DNA from 2 places in the Streptomyces sp. NPDC048248 genome. Region 2 is predicted to be linked to the other one. Evidence: predicted binding sites of a transcription regulator. Region 2 holds the regulator's gene; the other holds the start of a gene.
What was found. Region 2 encodes HspR, which represses chaperone genes until heat shock. Its sites were predicted from a motif close to TTGAGNNNNNNNNNCTCAA; they were not measured.

Region 1 (7,185 bases), on a different contig from region 2:
GTCCGTCGCCCTCCCGGCCTCCGGTCAGGGCGGAGCCCTGGTCCTTCTGGACGGCGTGACGCCACCGGAGGGGGACTACGGCTGCGTGCACCCGGTCTCGTGGTTCACCGCGCGCCTCGGGGGTGCAATGCTCGAACTGTCGGGTTCGCACCCGGATATGACGCTCCCTGAGGCACTGTCCGCGGCCATCTCCCGTACGGCGGCAATTCACCGGGACAGCTGTGACCTTTCTCACGTCCGTACGCCGCAGGCAACCGTGGTCGCCGTGCGCTGGTCGGAGGACACCGTCGAACACCTCGTACTGTCCGATTCCGCCCTCTTGTTGGAGCGGACGGACGGATCGGTGCAACCCGTACTGGACAGCCGGCTGGACGAACTGCCGCCGCGGGCCCGAGCGCAGCGCGACGCCGTGCGGGCGCTGCCCCGCGGCTCCGCCGAACGGGCTGCAGCGGGCCGGGAGTACGGCCGTGCCGTCGAGGCGCTGCGCAACGCCGAGGGGGGCTTCTTCACCGCTGCCGCCGATCCGTCCGTGGCCGCCCGCGCGGTCACCGGCACCACCCCGCGCGCCGAGGTCCGTTCCCTGACCGCGCTGAGCGACGGCGCGAGCCGCTGGGTCGAGGTCTTCCACCAGGGCTCGTGGGCCGACTGCGTGCAACTGGTGACACAACAGGGCCCGCAGGCCCTCATCGACAGGGTGCGGGCGGCGGAGGCGGCGGACCCGGAGGGCACCGCCCACCCGCGCGGCAAGGCCCGGGACGACGCGGCGGTGATCCATGTCGTGCCGTGACCGGCGAGACGACGCCGGGCGGTGACCCGGTTCGCGGGGCGAGGCGCCTGGGCGCGGAACCCGCGCCCTCAGGGGGCGTCGTCCCCCTCCTGCCCCTCCTGTCCCTCCTGCCCCTCCTGCCCGGCATTGAGCTGGTGGAGCAGGCGGGCCAGCTCGGCGACCTCCGTGCGGTCCCACGCGGCGAGGCGGCGTGCGTACTGGGCGCGGCGGGCCGTGCGGACGCGGGTGAAGCGTTCCCGCCCCTCGTCGGTGATCCGCACCAGGACCGCCCGGCCGTCGGCGGGGTCCGGCTCCCGGGCGACGAGCCCGAGTCCCTCCAGGGCGTGCAGCTGGCGGCTCATCGTGGCCTTGCCGACGCCGAAGAACCCGGCCAGGTCGGTGGCGCGCTGCGCGCCGGCGTCGGCGAGCCGGACGAGCAGACCGTAGGCGGCGGGCTCCAGATCGGGGTGGACCTCGCGCGCCAGTTCGCCGGACGAGGCCCGGGCGCGGCGGAGAAATACCGCCAACTCGCGTTCCAGGGCGAGGAATTCGTGGTCCACACCATTCGGCGCGCCGTCCGCCGTCATACCGTCGGCTCCGGTGTTGTGCACGTCAGCGCCCTTTCCCACTTCTCCTGCGATTTCTGCGTTTTCCGGTTCTTCCGGGTTTCCCGGCCGTGAAAGTTTCTTTCAGCCGCGGCCGTTACCGCAGCTCGGCCAGTATTTCGCAGGATTAGACCAACGGCAGCCCCGTAGCCCTCTTTTGTCCCGCCGATCTACGCGCGTATCGTCATTTCTGGCATGGCCACACCAAGCGTCAATGGTTCCACCGCACACCCCCACCCGTAGATTCCGTGCTCGCACGCCTGCGCCGTGCCGCTCGCTCGCCCCCCTCAGGTCCCTCACCGAGATCTTCGGAGGCACGTATGCCCGTGCTCAGATCCGGCTCCCCCCACCGCCGCTCGCGCTCCCTGGCGACCGCGGCCGGGATCCTTCTGGCGATCCTCTCCCTCCTCCTCGGCCTCCCCGGCACCGCAGGCGCCGCGGCCACGACGTACGCACCGGAACCCACCCACCCGGGCCAGGACTGGGCCGGTTCGCAGATCGCCGCGCACGAGGGCGGGTCATCGACCGCCCCGGACGGCACACCGCCGCCGTCCGCCGTCGCCGCGTCCGTCGAAGGCGTGGACGTCAGCGGCCACCAGGGCAACGTCGCCTGGTCGACGCTCTGGAACAGCGGCGTCCGCTTCGCCTACGTCAAGGCGACGGAGTCCACCAGCTACACCAACCCCTCCTTCGCGCAGCAGTACAACGGCTCCTACAACATCGGCATGATCCGCGGGGCCTACCACTTCGCCACTCCGAACACCTCCAGCGGCGCGGCCCAGGCCAACTACTTCGTCGACCACGGCGGCGGCTGGTCCCGGGACGGCAAGACCCTGCCCGGCGCGCTCGACATGGAGTACAACCCCTACGGGGCGACCTGCTACGGCCTGAGCGCGACCGGGCTGGTCAACTGGATGAAGGACTGGTTCGCCACCTACAAGGCGCGTACCGGACGGGACGCCGTCATCTACACCTCCACCAGCTGGTGGAAGCAGTGCACCGGCAACTACGCGGGATTCGGCAGCATCAACCCCCTGTGGGTCCCGCGCTACGGCTCCTCGGTGGGTGAACTCCCGGGCGGCTGGGGCTTCCACACCATCTGGCAGTACACCTCGACCGGGCCGACGGTCGGCGACCACAACCGCTTCAACGGCGCGATGGACCGGCTCCAGGCACTCGCCAACGGCTGAGCCGCGCCCCTCGCTCCACCGCCCGCGCCGCCGGGCACACGACAGGGCCCCTTCCGCACACCTGGTGCGGAAGGGGCCCTCGCCCGGTCACGCCCGTCACGCCGCGACCGGGACCTCCGGTGCGGCACCGGCCGAGGCCGGTGTCAGCGCCAGTTCGAGCACCTGGCGGACGTCGGCCACCGGGTGGACCTGGAGCGCGTCCAGGATCTCGGCGGGCACCTCGTCCAGGTCCGGCTCGTTGCGCTTGGGGATGATCACGGTGGTGATCCCGGCGCGGTGCGCGGCGAGCAGCTTCTGCTTGACGCCGCCGATCGGCAGGACCCGCCCGGTCAGCGAGATCTCACCCGTCATCGCGACGTCCGGCCGGACCTGTCGGCCCGACAGCAGCGAGGCCAGCGCGGTCGTCATCGTCACCCCCGCACTCGGGCCGTCCTTGGGGACGGCGCCTGCCGGGACGTGCAGGTGCACTCCGCGCTCCTTCAGATCAGCCACCGGAAGCTCCAGTTCCGCTCCGTGCGAGCGCAGGAACGACAGCGCGATGTGCGCCGACTCCTTCATCACGTCGCCCAGCTGACCGGTCAGCTGCAGCCCGGACGCGCCGGTCTCCGGGTCGGCCAGCGAGGCCTCGACGTACAGCACGTCGCCGCCGGCGCCGGTCACCGCGAGTCCGGTGACGACACCGGGCACCGCGGTCCGCCGCTCGGCCGGGTCCTGCGCGGACTCGGGGGTGTGGTGCGGGCGCCCGATCAGCGGACGCAGCTCCTGCGCGCCGACCGTGAAGGGCAGCTTCCGCTCACCCAGTTCGTGCTGGGCCGCGACCTTGCGCAGCAGCCGGGCCACCGACCGCTCCAGATTCCGTACGCCCGCCTCACGGGTGTACTCGCCCGCGAGCTTGCGCAGCGCGTCGTCCTCCAGGACGACCTCGCCGGGTTCCAGACCGGCCCGCTCCAGCTGACGGGGCAGCAGGTGCTCCCGCGCGATGACGACCTTCTCGTCCTCGGTGTACCCGTCGAGCCTGACCAGTTCCATCCGGTCGAGCAGCGGCTCGGGGATGGCTTCGAGGACGTTGGCCGTGGCCAGGAAGACCACGTCGCTGAGGTCCAGTTCGACCTCCAGGTAGTGATCGCGGAAGGTGTGGTTCTGTGCCGGGTCCAGGACCTCCAGGAGGGCGGCGGCCGGGTCGCCCCGGAAGTCCGAGCCCACCTTGTCGATCTCGTCGAGCAGCACCACCGGGTTCATCGACCCGGCCTCCTTGATGGCCCGCACGATCCGGCCGGGCAGCGCGCCGACGTAGGTGCGCCGGTGGCCGCGGATCTCCGCCTCGTCCCGGACGCCGCCGAGCGCGACCCGGACGAACTCGCGCCCCATGGCCCGTGCGACGGACTCGCCGAGCGAGGTCTTCCCGACGCCGGGCGGGCCCACCAGCGCCAGCACCGCGCCGCCGCGCCGGCCGCCGACGAGCCCCAGGCCGCGTTCGGCCCGGCGCTTGCGGACCGCGAGGTACTCGGTGATCCGCTCCTTGACGTCCTCCAGGCCCGCGTGGTCGGCGTCCAGGATCTCCTTGGCGCCCGCGATGTCGTACGCGTCCTCGGTCCGCTCGTTCCACGGCAGTTCCAGGACGGTGTCCAGCCAGGTGCGGATCCAGGAGCCCTCGGGGCTCTGGTCGCTGGACCGCTCCAGCTTGTCGACCTCCTTGAGGGCGGCCTTACGGACCTCCTCGGGCAGTTCGGCGGCCTCGACGCGGGCGCGGTAGTCGTCGCCCTCGTCCTCGGGGTCGCCGTTGAGCCCGGCGAGTTCCTTGCGGACCGCCTCCAGCTGACGGCGCAGCAGGAATTCCCGCTGCTGCTTGTCGACGCCCTCCTGGACGTCCTTGGCGATCGACTCGGCGACGTCCTGCTCGGCGAGGTGCTCGCGCAGGGCATCGGTGGCGAACTTCAGACGGGCCACCGGGTCGGCGGTCTCCAGCAGCCGGACCTTCTGCTCGGTGGTCAGGAAGGGCGAGTAGCCGGAGTTGTCCGCGAGCGTCGGCACGTCCTCGATCTGCTGGACGCGGTCGACGACCTGCCAGGCGCCACGCTTGCGCAGCCAGCTGGTGGCCAGCGCCTTGTATTCGGTGACGAGTTCCGTCACCGCGCCGGGCAGCGGGTCGGGCACCGTCTCCTCGACGGTGGTGCCCTCCACCCACAGGGCGGCCCCCGGGCCGGTCGTGCCCGACCCGATGCGCACCCGGCCGAGGCCCCTGATCAGGGCCCCGGGGTCGCCGTCGGAGAGCCGTCCGACCTGCTCGATCCGCCCGAGCGTGCCGATCCCGGCGTAGCTGCCGTCGAGCCGGGGCACAAGCAGCACCTGCGGCTTGTTACCCGACGGGGCGGCGGCCTGTGCGGCCTCCACGGCTGCCCGGACGTCGGTGTCGGACAGGTCGAGAGGCACCACCATGCCGGGCAGAACGACCTCGTCATCGAGGGGCAGCACGGGCAGGGTGAGCGATGTGGACGTCGAAGCCATGATCTCCCCTTCGGCAGGCAAGTTGAGCTGTACTCACTCAATGCCGCTGTACGGGGAGATGTTCCCCGGGGAGCGTTCGCTGTGAGCGATCAGGGAAGGCAGCCCTCGGCGGCGGATCGGCGGAGGTGACTCCGGTCCGCGGCTGTGGGCAGGTGATGCCGTACGAAGACGGGCGAATTCGGATCGTCGGCGTTGGTCACCGGCGGGCGGCGGCAGATGTGCCGTGCCCGGTGCGGCCGGTGACTACCAGTGAGCCGGGCGGCCGAGCTCCGGCGGCAGCGTGGTCCTGTCGTCCCCCTTGGCCGCGGTGAGCTGGGCCCGGGTGAGGAAGAGGCTGCCGGTGAGGTCGGCGCCGCTCAGGTCGGCGTCCCGCAGATCGGCACCGATCAGGTCGGCCAGCCGCAGGTCGGCGCCCGTGAGGTCGGCGGCGATGAGGTAGGCCCCGCGGAGGTTGGCGCCCCGCAGGTCGGCGCGCCGCAGCCGGGCGCCCATGAGATCCGCGCCCCGCCGCTCCTTCTTGCGGCCCGGCACCTCGGCCCGCACGAGCTCGCTGGTGCGCAGCAGCAGGGCGTTGACCTCGCCCCGGTGGGCCGCGACATCCAGGCCGGCCAATTCCTCCGGAGTGCCGTACGTGAGGGCTTCGGTCTCGTCGAGCGCGCGCCGCAACTCGCCCCGGATCGATCGGGCAGCCGGCCGGGCGAGGGCCTCGGCGAGGTACTGGAGGAGCTCGTGGAGCTGCCGCATGACGGGGAAGGCGTCGAACATGCGGCGGGCGGTGCGCGGGGCCTGCCGCCAGTCCTCGCCGCCGAAGGTGATCTGCGAGACCTTCTGTCCGGCGCCGAAGCAGTCGAAGACGGTGCAGCCGGTGAAGCCGCGCTCGCGCAGCTCGGCATGGATTCCGCAGCGGAAGTCGCTCTGCAGGTTGCCGCAGGGCCGCCCGGCGTCCTTGTCGACGGCGAAGTCCGCGGAAGCGGCGAACGGCAGGGCGACGCAGCACAGGCCGAAGCAACTTCCGCAGTCGGATACGAGGCCGAGGCGAGTGGCGTCAGGGTTCGGCTGGGTGGGGTCCTGGGACACGGGCGTGCACTCCTGCTACCGGTGAGCGCCGCGTACCGCCGCGCTCGCAAGAGCGCCATTCTCCCAGGGGCAGCCGGGTGCTCGGGCCGCACGACGGCAGCCGACCGGGCCGGGCCCACGGTGCGGCGGTGGCCGGTTCCCGGCGCGTGGCGGTCGCCATCCGGACCGGCGCGGCGGGTTGTCAGTGCCCGCGCCTAGCATCCGGACCATGAGCATGATCGGACAGTACGCACGTGTCACGGCGGCCGAACTCCAGCGCGCCGTCAGCGATCCCGAGTGGGCGCTGGAGATGGTGGGCGAGCGCATGGACGAGGAGGCGGACACCGAGCCGGAGCCGGCGAAGGCCCGCTGCCTGGACATCGGCACGGCGTGGGACGCCCTCGGTTACCTGCTCCGCCGCCGGGCCTTCCCCGTGGACATCGTGCACGGCGAGGAGCCGATGGCGGACGCCGAGGACTGGGGCTACGGACCGCCCCGCTATCTGACCCCGGAGCGGGTGCGCACGGCGGCCGAGGAAATGGCGCGGACCTCCGCACAGAGCCTGACCGCCGGGGTCGCACCGGACGAGCTCGCCGCGTCGCAGGTCTATCCGGCCGTCGTCTGGGAGCGCGGCGAGCCGCTGGACCACGTCGGCGAGCACTACGCCGAACTGCAGCCGTTCTTCCGGGCCGCGGCGGCCGAGGGCGACGGGATGCTGATCTGGTTGGGCTAGGGCGGACACGCCCCAGGGCACTTCGAACGCCACGACCTGGTGGCACCTCGGCGGCGCCTACTCCTGCGCCAGGAAGGTCCGGGTGCCCCGTAGCGCCGGGTGCCCCAGGTCGCCGAGGAGCGGCGGGGAGGCGTGCCGGTCGCGCCAGCGACGCAGCAGCGGCCGGCTCGCCACACCCAGGACGAGGGAGAGCAGGTGCCCCCAGTCGGTCAGCGGGTCGGCCTGGACGAGCAGGTCGCTGACGGCCACGTAGCCGACGCCGGCCAGCAGGGGCCACCTGCACCAGGCGGGCAACAGCCCCGCGAGGGCTCCGGTGCAGGTCATCACGCC
Region 2 (7,185 bases):
CGGGCTGGCCTAGCCGTACGAAGTTGTAGATCTGCAGGATGGCACGGCCGAACAGCGCGACGCCGACCGCGATTAGGACCAGCGACACGATGATCGCGGCGAGTTGCATTGGGGGCTCCTCGAACCTGCGAGAGCGGAAAACAGAGACAGCTGAGCGGGACTACTAAGCGGTAACTTTTTGAGTCTGCGGCTGAGGTTACCCAGTATCCCCGGCGCCATGAAGCCGCCCGGCCGGTGATCTGCGTCGCGCAAGGCAACCCTCTGTAGGTCCCCTGAGGGGGCGCTGCGGCCTCACTGAGGGTCAGTGACGATAAGCGCGACATAAAAGTTGAGTGCGCATGACTCAGGTCTGTTGACAGGTTTCCTTCGGTGTTGCACGCTTGAGCCTGTTCCACTCAAGTCAGCTGGAGGAATTGAAATGGCACGTGCGGTCGGCATCGACCTGGGCACGACGAACTCCGTCGTCAGTGTTCTCGAAGGCGGTGAGCCCACCGTCATCACCAACGCCGAGGGCGCCAGGACCACGCCGTCCGTTGTCGCCTTCGCCAAGAACGGCGAGGTGCTGGTCGGCGAGGTCGCCAAGCGCCAGGCGGTCACGAACGTCGACAGGACCATCCGGTCGGTCAAGCGCCACATGGGCACCGACTGGAAGATCGACATCGACGACAAGGGCTTCAACCCGCAGCAGATGAGTGCCTTCATCCTGCAGAAGCTCAAGCGTGACGCCGAGTCGTACCTGGGCGAGAAGGTCGTGGACGCGGTCATCACCGTCCCGGCCTACTTCAACGACTCCGAGCGCCAGGCCACCAAGGAGGCCGGCGAGATCGCGGGCCTCAACGTCCTGCGTATCGTCAACGAGCCCACCGCGGCCGCCCTGGCGTACGGCCTGGAGAAGGACGACCAGACCATTCTGGTCTTCGACCTCGGTGGCGGCACCTTCGACGTCTCGCTGCTGGAGATCGGCGACGGCGTCGTCGAGGTGAAGGCCACCAACGGTGACAACCACCTCGGTGGTGACGACTGGGACCAGCGCGTCGTCGACTACCTGGTCAAGCAGTTCCAGAACGGCCACGGCGTCGACCTGGCCAAGGACAAGATGGCGCTGCAGCGTCTGCGCGAGGCCGCCGAGAAGGCGAAGATCGAGCTGTCGTCCTCCACCGAGACGACGATCAACCTTCCCTACATCACCGCCTCCGCCGAGGGCCCGCTGCACCTGGACGAGAAGCTCACGCGCTCGCAGTTCCAGCAGCTCACCTCGGACCTCCTGGACCGCTGCAAGACCCCGTTCCACAACGTCATCAAGGACGCCGGCATCCAGCTGTCCGAGATCGACCACGTGGTCCTGGTCGGCGGCTCGACCCGTATGCCGGCCGTCGCCGAGCTCGTCAAGGAGCTGACCGGCGGCAAGGACGCCAACAAGGGCGTCAACCCGGACGAGGTCGTCGCCATCGGCGCCACCCTCCAGGCCGGTGTCCTCAAGGGTGAGGTCAAGGACGTCCTCCTGCTGGACGTCACCCCGCTGTCCCTCGGTATCGAGACCAAGGGCGGCATCATGACCAAGCTCATCGAGCGGAACACGACGATCCCGACCAAGCGGTCCGAGATCTTCACCACCGCCGAGGACAACCAGCCGTCCGTGCAGATCCAGGTCTACCAGGGCGAGCGCGAGATCGCGGCGTACAACAAGAAGCTCGGGATGTTCGAGCTGACGGGTCTGCCGCCGGCCCCGCGCGGTGTCCCGCAGATCGAGGTCTCCTTCGACATCGACGCCAACGGCATCATGCACGTGACCGCGAAGGACCTGGGCACGGGCAAGGAGCAGAAGATGACCGTCACCGGCGGCTCCTCGCTGCCGAAGGACGAGGTCGACCGCATGCGCCAGGAGGCGGAGCAGTACGCGGACGAGGACACCAAGCGCCGCGAGGCCGCGGAGACCCGCAACCAGGCCGAGCAGCTCGTCTACCAGACCGAGAAGTTCCTCAAGGACAACGAGGAAAAGGTCCCCGGCGAGATCAAGACCGAGGTCGAGGAAGCCGTCACCGAGCTGAAGGAAAAGCTCAAGGGCGAGGACACCGCCGAGATCCGCACCGCGACGGAGAAGGTCGCGGCCGTCTCCCAGAAGCTGGGCCAGGCCATGTACGCCGACGCCCAGGCCGCGGGTGGCGCCGAGGGCGCGGCCCCCGGTGGCGAGCAGGCCCAGTCGGCGGACGGCGCCGATGACGTCGTGGACGCGGAGATCGTGGACGACGAGAAGCCGAAGAAGGATGGTGCCGCGTGACGGAGGAGACCCCGGGCTTCGACGAGAAGCCCGACGTCCCCTCCGACACCGAGTCCGCAGGAAACCCTGACGACACGGCGCAGAGTGCCGAGTCCGCCGAAACGGCGGGCTCGGCCCCGGCCGGGGACGACAACCAGGTGACAGCTCTCACGGCGCAGCTGGACCAGGTGCGTACGGCGCTCAACGAGCGCACGGCGGACCTCCAGCGGCTCCAGGCGGAGTACCAGAACTACCGCCGTCGGGTGGAGCGGGACCGGATCACGGTCAAGGAGATCGCCGCGGCGAACCTCCTGTCCGAGCTCCTTCCCACCCTCGACGACGTCGGCCGCGCCCGCGAGCACGGCGAACTGGTCGGCGGCTTCAAGTCGGTGGCCGAGTCGCTGGAGACCGCGGTCGCCAAGCTGGGTCTGCAGCAGTTCGGCAAGGAGGGCGAGCCCTTCGACCCGACGATCCACGAAGCGCTGATGCACTCCTACGCACCCGACGTCACCGAGACGACGTGCGTGGCGATCCTGCAGCCCGGGTATCGCATCGGTGAGCGAACGATCCGCCCCGCGCGGGTCGCCGTCGCCGAGCCGCAGCCGGGCACGCAGACCACCAAGTCCGCCTCCGAAGAGGACACCAAGGCTTCGGACGAGGAGAACGGTGGCCCGGAAGAGGGCTGACGTGAGGACAGGAAAGAAAACCGCGCGGAAGGAGGGACGTCGGGGATGAGCACCAAGGACTTCGTGGAGAAGGACTACTACAAGGTCCTCGGCGTCCCGAAGGACGCGACCGAGGCGGAGATCAAGAAGGCGTACCGCAAGCTCGCCCGCGAGTTCCACCCGGACGCCAACAAGGGTGACGCCAAGGCCGAGGAGCGCTTCAAGGAGATCTCCGAGGCGAACGACATCCTCGGGGACCCCAAGCGCCGTAAGGAGTACGACGAGGCCCGGGCGCTGTTCGGCAACGGCGGCTACCGGCCCGGCCCCGGCGGGGGCGGCGGCAGCTTCAACTTCGACCTGGGTGACCTCTTCGGGGGTTCGCCGGGTCAAGGTGGCGGCGGCGCCGGCGGCTTCGGCGGCGGTCTCGGGGACGTCTTCGGCGGCCTGTTCAACCGCGGTGGCGGCGGCGGGACGCGTACGCAGCCGCGCCGCGGCCAGGACGTCGAGTCCGAGGTGACGCTCAGCTTCACCGAGGCGGTCGACGGGGCCACGGTCCCGTTGCGGATGTCCAGCCAGGCGCCCTGCAAGGCGTGTTCGGGCACCGGCGACAAGCACGGCACCCCGCGGGTCTGCCCGACCTGTGTGGGCACCGGTCAGGTCAGCCGGGGTGCCGGCGGCGGTTTCTCGCTCACCGACCCGTGTGCCGACTGCAAGGGCCGGGGCCTGATCGCCCAGGACCCCTGCGAGGTCTGCAAGGGCAGTGGGCGGGCGACGAGTTCGCGCACCATGCAGGTCCGTATCCCCGCGGGCGTCTCCAACGGGCAGCGCATCAGGCTGCGCGGCAAGGGCGCCCCGGGCGAACAGGGCGGCCCGGCGGGCGACCTCTATGTCGTGGTGAATGTCGATGCCCACCCGGTCTTCGGCCGCAAGGGCGACAACCTCACCGTCACGGTGCCGGTCACCTTCCCGGAGGCCGCGCTCGGCGGCGAGGTGAAGGTGCCCACGCTGGGCGGCCCGCCGGTCACGCTGAAACTGCCGGCCGGCACGCCCAACGGACGCACCATGCGGGCCCGTGGCAAGGGAGCGGCCCGCAAGGACGGCACCCGGGGTGACCTGCTGGTCACCATCGAGGTGCTCGTCCCCAAGGATCTCGGCGACAAGGCGAGAGAGTCGCTGGAGACGTATCGCGAGGCGACCGCGGGAGAGGACCCGCGGGCGGAGCTGTTCCAGGCCGCGAAGGGAGCTTGAGATGGACAGCCGGGGCGGACATCGTCGTAATCCGTACGAACTGACCGAAGAGTCGCCGGTGTACGTCATCTCCGTTGCGGCTCAGCTCTCCGGCCTGCATCCGCAGACCTTGCGGCAGTACGACCGGCTCGGCCTGGTCTCGCCCGACCGCACGGCCGGGCGGGGCCGCCGCTACTCGGCCCGGGACATCGAACTCCTGCGTACCGTGCAGCAGTTGTCCCAGGACGAGGGCATCAACCTCGCGGGCATCAAGCGCATCATCGAGCTGGAGAACCAGGTCGCGGCCCTGCAGCAGCGGGTCGCCGAGCTCCAGGGCGCCCTGGAGGGCGCGGCCAGCGCGATGCAGCAGCGGGAGGCCGCGGTGCACGCGTCCTACCGCCGTGACCTGGTGCCCTATCAGGATGTGCAGCAGACCAGCGCGCTGGTGGTGTGGCGGCCCAAGCGGGGGGCCGATTAACGGGCGGCTCCGGCTCCGGCCGGCTGTCAGCCACCTCGCGGAGCGTGTGGGAAAGGGCCGGGTCACCCGGCCCTTTTTCGCGTGCGGAGCGGCGTCAGCAGCCGTTGTAGCCGGCCGTCGGCATCGACAGGCGGCGGTGCACATGCGACTTCATCGCCAGGGTGTAGACCGGCTCGTCGAGATCGGCGGTCTCCAGGCGGACACCCGCAGCGGCGCAGCGGGCGGTGAATTCGTCGGCGCTCTTGACGGCGTTCTCCAGGGCCCGCCGGTTGGGCGTCACGAACACATCGACCAGCCCCGCCTTCACGTCGCTCCACAGGGCCTGGTGATCGGCGCGCAGGCGGTGCAGGCTCAGCTGGCAGGTCAGGCGGTAGTCACGGGCCGCCGCCCACTGTTTGCACATGTCGTGCTGGGTGCGGTCATCGACCAGGAACGGATCCTCGTCCAGCTCGGACAGCGGCATCAGGCAGGCGATCGCCGTCACTCGGACCGGGTTCATCGTGCCCTCCGGGGCGTGGCGAGTGTGGGGGCGACGATACCCCCGCGAAGGGCCCGGGGTGGAGGGGCGGCGCCGGGCGGCGAGGCGTAACCACAGGCGTGGCAGATCTTCCATCCGTCCTGGTTGACGGCGAGTTGGCCACCGCAGCGCGGGCAGAGCTCGGCGCGGGGGCGTGGCGGGGCCGGGCCTGGGTGGCGGGGAACGGTCGGGGTGGGATGTGCTGCCGACGCCATGCGGCCTCCAGCTGCCGTCTGTTGCCCGTTGTCGCCCCGGGGCGAGGTGGGGTGTGAGGGGTACGGGCGATGCCGCCTGATCGCCAAGGGCCGATTCCAGTACGGATCTGTTCGGAGCCGACCGGTCCTGGGTACCAGGTGGACGGTCGGTGGCGGCAGCGCAGGGGCAGGTTTCGGCCAGGTGCCGGTCGGTGGGTCGTACGGGTCAGGCGCGGCCGAGGGCCTTGTTCACCGCGATCTCGATCATGACGCGGTCGGGGTTCGGCGTCGGCGTCCGGCCGTAGCGCTCGGCGTAGCGGCGCACGGCGTCCGCCACCGACGCGTCGTCCGTACGCACCCGCGCGATGCCCTCCAGCGTCGCCCAGCGGCCGCGGTCGACCTGGCACACGGCGACGGTTGCGCCCTCGGGGCCGGCGGCGAGGACGTTCTTGACCTTGGTGCTGTCCTTGCGCGTGATGATCCGTGCGATCCGCTGCCCGGAGTCGTAGGTGACGCCCACGGGGACGACATGCGGCGTGCCGTTCGCCCGCAGTGTGGTCAGCGTGGGCATGAGGTACTCGCCCCAGAAGGCGAGGTACTCCGGGCTGAGGGCGGCGAGGTCGTGGGCCATGGGAGGAAGGGTAATCCGGGCGCGCCGGGGCGGGGGAGGCCGGAGGCGGCGGGAGCGGAAGAAGGGGTCCGGGAGATCCGGCGGTCATCGGACACGACGGTGCGTGCGGGGCGGTTCGGGCCGCCCGCGAGACTGTGGAAGGGGGTCGACGGGGCCGCTTTTCTGCCTTGAGTGGAATAGACTCAACTTATCGCATGCAGGGGTGAGCAGATTTGGCACAATGGGCCTACGGGCGCGGGGCATCGGCCGCACAGGCGCCGCGACCCCGATGAGTCCCACAGGCCCCCAGCCCGTAGAGCTGAGTGAGCCGAGCAGGTCGAGTAAGCCGAGTAAGAGGAGGAGCGCGCGACGTGGACGCCGAGCTGACGAACAAGAGCCGGGAGGCGCTGAGCGCCGCCAACGACCGGGCGGTCACCGCCGGGCACGCGGACATGACGTCCGCTCATCTGCTGCTCGCGCTGCTGGCCGGGCAGGACAACGAGAACATCACCGACCTGCTCGCGGCCGTCGAGGCCGACGCCGCGGTGCTGCGTTCGGGCGCCGAGCGGCAGCTCAGCGCGCTGCCCAGCGCACAGGGTTCGACCGTCGCGCCGCCGCAGCCGGACCGTGTGCTGCTCGCCGTCATCGCGGACGCCGCGCAGCGCGCCAAGGAGCTCGGGGACGCGTACGTTTCCACCGAGCACCTCCTCATCGGCATCGCGGCCAAGGGCGGCAAGACCGGTGAGCTGCTGGCGCAGCAGGGCGCCACGGCCAAGAAGCTGCTGGCCACATTCGAAGAGACGAGAGGCGGGCAGCGGGTGACCACGGCGGACCCGGAGGGCACGTACAAGGCGTTGGAGAAGTTCGGTACGGACTTCACGGCGGCCGCCCGGGAGGGCAGGCTCGACCCGGTCATCGGGCGGGACCAGGAGATCCGCCGGGTGGTGCAGGTCCTCTCCCGGCGCACGAAGAACAACCCGGTGCTGATCGGCGAGCCCGGCGTCGGCAAGACCGCCGTCGTCGAGGGCCTCGCGCAGCGCATCGTCAAGGGCGATGTGCCCGAGTCGCTGCGCGACAAGCGGCTGGTGGCGCTCGACCTGGGTGCGATGGTGGCGGGCGCGAAGTACCGCGGTGAGTTCGAGGAGCGGCTGAAGACCGTCCTGTCGGAGATCAAGTCCAGCGACGGCCAGATCATCACCTTCATCGACGAGCTGCACACGGTCGTGGGGGCGGGCGC

Region 1: the regulator HspR is predicted to act here: its motif matches at 5,089-5,107, upstream of lon (endopeptidase La).

What each region holds. Positions count from the first base shown of each region.
Region 1 covers NZ_JBICZL010000017.1:6,629-13,813, forward strand. The annotation lists gene ACGFZW_RS30950 (hypothetical protein) at 1-787, shown strand, start outside; gene ACGFZW_RS30955 (MarR family winged helix-turn-helix transcriptional regulator) at 856-1,353, opposite strand; gene ACGFZW_RS30960 (lysozyme) at 1,692-2,561, shown strand; gene lon (endopeptidase La) at 2,658-5,066, opposite strand; gene ACGFZW_RS30970 (pentapeptide repeat-containing protein) at 5,310-6,143, opposite strand; gene ACGFZW_RS30975 (YfbM family protein) at 6,352-6,855, shown strand; gene ACGFZW_RS30980 (rhomboid-like protein) at 6,913-7,185, opposite strand, start outside.
Region 2 covers NZ_JBICZL010000005.1:432,913-440,097, forward strand. The annotation lists gene ACGFZW_RS13310 (heterodisulfide reductase-related iron-sulfur binding cluster) at 1-109, opposite strand, end outside; gene dnaK (molecular chaperone DnaK) at 419-2,278, shown strand; gene grpE (nucleotide exchange factor GrpE) at 2,275-2,943, shown strand; gene dnaJ (molecular chaperone DnaJ) at 2,989-4,170, shown strand; gene ACGFZW_RS13330 (heat shock protein transcriptional repressor HspR) at 4,172-4,627, shown strand; gene ACGFZW_RS13335 (hypothetical protein) at 4,722-5,126, opposite strand; gene ACGFZW_RS13340 (pyridoxamine 5'-phosphate oxidase family protein) at 5,565-5,969, opposite strand; gene clpB (ATP-dependent chaperone ClpB) at 6,320-7,185, shown strand, end outside.